Regions from separate parts of the Sphingomonas sp. CFBP 13728 genome, predicted to be linked through region 1. Evidence: riboswitches for the same ligand, from Rfam matches in the RefSeq annotation. Region 1 holds a riboswitch; the other holds the start of a gene.
The links. A riboswitch is a leader RNA that binds a small molecule or an ion and turns the genes downstream of it on or off. The one in region 1 is predicted to bind cobalamin.

Region 2: another riboswitch for cobalamin. It lies ahead of IFT67_RS06735 (TonB-dependent receptor plug domain-containing protein); the one in region 1 lies ahead of IFT67_RS00455 (DUF1636 domain-containing protein).

What each region holds. Positions count from the first base shown of each region.
Region 1 is NZ_JACYUS010000001.1:113,457-115,652, reverse strand. It holds gene cobT (nicotinate-nucleotide--dimethylbenzimidazole phosphoribosyltransferase) at 1-468, opposite strand, end outside; gene IFT67_RS00455 (DUF1636 domain-containing protein) at 465-872, opposite strand; cobalamin riboswitch at 1,044-1,237, opposite strand; gene cobO (cob(I)yrinic acid a,c-diamide adenosyltransferase) at 1,429-2,028, opposite strand; gene IFT67_RS00445 (NAD(P)/FAD-dependent oxidoreductase) at 2,089-2,196, shown strand, end outside.
Region 2 is NZ_JACYUS010000001.1:1,495,291-1,497,486, forward strand. It holds gene IFT67_RS06735 (TonB-dependent receptor plug domain-containing protein) at 1-1,209, opposite strand, end outside; cobalamin riboswitch at 1,326-1,525, opposite strand; gene IFT67_RS06740 (TonB-dependent receptor) at 1,843-2,196, opposite strand, start outside.

The DNA of each region.
Region 1 (2,196 bases):
ATCGGGCGCGTCCGCAACGACGGCCGCGCCCGCGTTGATCGCGGCGAGACATTCCTCCTCCGACATCGCCGGGGCGACGGTGAAATCGATAGTCGGCCGGTCGAGGTCGAGCGGGACGACTCTGAGATCGAGCCCCGCCGCGCGCGACAGTGCGTTGATCGCCGCGCCGCCATGTTCGAAATTGGCCACCATCTGCGCGGTGACGGAGGCCGGAAACGCACTGACGCCGCGGTCAACGATGCCGTGATTACCCGCGAAGATCACCACCCGGCCGCGATCGAGCCGCGGGCGTTCGTGGCCCTGCCAGCCGGCCATGAAGACGGCAATATCTTCCAACCGCCCGAGCGAACCCGGCGGTTTGGTCAATTGCCCCTGACGCGACACCGCCGCCGATCGAGCGGCTTCGTCCGGCTGCGGCAACGCGCGCAAGGATGACAGAAATGCCCCGGCCGTCGGAAAAAACGTCATTCCACGACGAACCCGGCAGGCGGCGTGCGCGTGATGAAGTGGCCCTTCACCCCCTGCGGCCATTGCTTGAACGGCACCTGCCCGAACGCGCTCTCGCCGTAGAGCCGCGCGTAATCGAGGATCGCGCGCGCGGCGTCTTCGGTGGGCTCGAACCGGCCGAGCACATAGCCGACCTTAGCAGGTGCGCGCAGATGGATCGTGCAGAAATCCTGGCAGGCGAACAGACACGGCATCTCCTGCACAGCGACGTCGGCATAGGCCGGGTCGCTCGCCTGAACCGCCTTCAGTGCGCTGACGAGCCGTGCGCCGCCGCGCTGGCCCTGCTCGTCGTCGCGGGCATCGGTGGAATGGCGACACGTGTTGCACGCGACCACCGCGACGCCGTCTTCGACCGGCTTCAGCATGTCCGACCTCGGACGATCTCAAAATGATGTGAACTTGGCATAGAAACCCCTTCGGACAGTCGATCCCGCACCACGCGAAGGGCGAAGGCGCATGCCTCCAGCCTCCGCGCGACGCGAAGCGATGTCGTCGCTCGGGGTGTTACCCGTCCGTTCGGCGCACCCTGGCCGGACGAAAGACGACCGCGACGGGCAGGTCTCCTGGCTCGCGGGTCAACGCCGTCCGCACCGCCTTCTCGGGAACATCCCAATGGCATGAGGCACGATGGCTCGCCGCGTACAGTTGCAAGGGCAGCCGGGTGTTTCCCGTTCCCATTTTCATCCCCCTCCGCGCGAGCATCGGGGGAACCTGTCGCGGAGGGAGCGATAGGCGGGAGGAAGACACGGCGCAAGACACGGCTACGTCGGTTAGAAGTCCGCCAGCCGTCCCCACGCCCTCCCGTCATCCTGACGAAAGTCAGGACCCAGGGTAACGGGCGGTGGCCTTCGTGGCTCTGGATCCTGACTTTCGTCAGGATGACGGACGGTGGTTGTTTTGGGCCGCACAGTACGGAGCCGCCTAGAACTCCACCCCCGCCTGCGCCTTCACTCCCGACCGGAACGGATGCTTCACCTGCGTCATCTCGGTTACAAGGTCCGCCATCTCGATCAGCGCGTCCGGCGCGTTCCGCCCGGTCGCCACGACATGTGTCATCTCGGGCTTCGCGGCCAAAACCGCAAGAACCTCGTCGACCGGCAGATACTCATACCGCAACACGATGTTCAGCTCGTCCGCCACCACCATCGCATAGGACGGATCCGCAACCATCCGCTTCACCTCGTCCCAAGCCTCCCGCGCCACCGCGATATCGCGCGCGCGATCCTGCGTGTCCCAGGTGAACCCCTCCCCCATCGGCTTGAACTCGCACAGCGCGGGGAACGCGTCGAACACCGCCTTCTCACCGGTCGTCATCGCGCCCTTGACGAACTGCACCACGCCGACCTTCCGCCCATGCCCGATCATCCGCACCGCCATGCCGAACGCGGCGGTCGACTTGCCCTTGCCCTTGCCGGTGTGGACGATGATCAGCCCCTTTTCGATCGTCTTGCTGGCGACAATCTTATCGTGGACCTCCTTGCGCTTGGCGCTCTTGGCATTCTGTTCTTCGTCGGTCCGCATGATTAAGTCCTCTCGTGCACCCGATGGCGGATCGCGCCGCGCGGCGCTAGAGCGACCGACATGCTCCGCATCACCGACCTCAAGCTGCCGCTCAACCACGCTGACGAAGCGCTCCCCGCCGCAATCCGCGACCGCCTGCGCGTCACCCCGCGCGACCTGATCCGCTAC
Region 2 (2,196 bases), 1.4 Mb from region 1:
GATCGTCGTGCCGGTCCGCAACGCCAGCGCGGCGTTCGCGCCAAACGTCGTGTGGCTGCCGAAATCGTCGTGATCGTCGTTGCGGATGCCGCCGGTGATCGTGAGGATGTCGAGCGGCTTGACGATCACCTGGCCGTAGACGCTGGTGATGCCGGTGTCCGCGAAGGTGAAGCCGTCGTTGAAGCGGCTGTTCTCGCGTTCGACGCCTGCGACGACGCGGACCTGATCAATCGGACGGAAGTCGCCCTGATACTCGTAGCGCTCGCTACGGCCACGGCCAATGAACGATATGTCGCCACCGGGCTTGGTGAAATTGTCGCGGTTGATGTCGGCGATCGTGAACGCCACGCGGTTGTTGAACCGACCGTCGGCGAGGTTCGCATGTAGGCCAGCATAGCCGTACAGCTCCTGCGTGGTGCCGTAGGCAAGGCTGTCCGCGACCACGAACGTCTTCGGGTCGAAACCGTCGTCGATCTCGACACGGCTGTCCGCGAAATAGCCGCGCAGGTCGAGGCCGATGCCCGGCGCGAACTCGACGCTGACCCGCCCGGTTGCGCCATATTGGCGATAGCCGTCGCGCTCGGTGCCGCTGGCTGCGGACGAGATACCGTCGGTGCGCAGATATCCGCCGGTCAGCGATCCGGACACCGGCCCCGACTTGCCCGACACGCCCGCGCTCGCGAACACGCTGTCGGCATAGCCGTACTCGGCGTTGGCGCGCGCTTGGACGCCTTCGGTCGGCGCGGCGGTAATGATGTTGACGACGCCGCCGATCGCCTGGCTGCCCCAAGGCACCGAGTTCGGGCCGCGCAGAATCTCGATCCGCTCGACCGAGCTCGACAGGAGATTGCCGAAGTTGAAGCCGCCGCCGGTCGACGACGGATCGTTGACGCGCACGCCGTCGATCACAACGAGCGTCTGGTCCGCCTCGGCACCGCGGATGCGGACGCTGGTCAGCGCGCCGACCGTGCCGTTGCGCGTGACCGTAACGCCCGGCGTGGTCGCGAGCAGGTCGGATACGACGGTGGTCTGGCGGCGCTCGATCTCTGCGCGGTCGATCACGGTCACGGCTTGGCCGATCTCGCTCAGCGGTTGCGCAGCGCGGGTCGCGGTGACGACGAGCTCGGGGGCATCGGGGTCGGGAATGTCCTGTGCGTAGGCGGGCGCGGCGATCGCCGCGGCACTCAGGAGAAGGAAGAATTTCGTCATCGGCTGCGTCCTAAACGGAACCGCCAGCGACCATTCGCCGGGCGGCCAGACGTCTCTCGCTCGAGGAAACCCGGCTATACCGGAGCACTCGTCCGCACCGGACACCCGCCCGCGCAGTGGATCGACCGTGACAGGCAGGTCTCCTGGCTTCCGGGTCGCCGCGCCCACCCCGCCTTCCCAAGTCGAAACCCAGTGGCATATCGGGGTGGCCGCTATCCGGTCACAGTTGCGGGTACAGCGCCGGTCTTGCGGACATATCCGCGCACCGACTTCCCTTTTGATCCCGTCGCCGGGAACCCTTCACGAGTGCGGCATTAGTCGTGCGCCAGACACGGGTCAACGCGGGGCCTATCCCGACCCCGCCAAGAGAAGTCGCATTGCTAGGGTAGGCGCGCTGACCGGCTATCGCACCACCCCGGCGGAGGCCGGGGCCCAATTGGGGAGCGGCGATAACGGAGCGCGGTGGGTCGTTATTGCCACCTTTCCAATTGGGCCCCGGCCTCCGCCGGGGTGGTGGTTCTTACCAAACGAAACGCTCCCCGACATTGCTCTCTCGCGAAGGCGGGATCCCAGTCTGGGTCCCCGCCTTCGCGGGGAAACATGCTGTCTTCGTTTTCCTTGGCAGGGAGCATATCACCGAAGCCCGTAGCGCAGCCCCACCCAGATCGTTCGCGGCGTGGCGCGCTCGACGATGTTCGCGCCGCTGATCCCTGCCTCGACGCGCTCGTTGAACAAATTCTCCCCGCGCACCTCGGCGACCAGCGAGCGCAGGATCGGCAACGCCGCATACGCGTCCAGCGTCGTCGCCGGATCGAGCACCCGCGTGTTCTGGTCGTCATCGAACTGCCGGCCAATATGCCGCACCGTCAGCGACAGCGCCGCCGCGTCGTGTCGCCAGTCGATCGTCCCCGACACCTGGTCGCGCGGGGTCTGCGCCGGACGCAAACCGTCCAGAGCAGCCGTAATCCCCGACCCCTCGACCTTCGA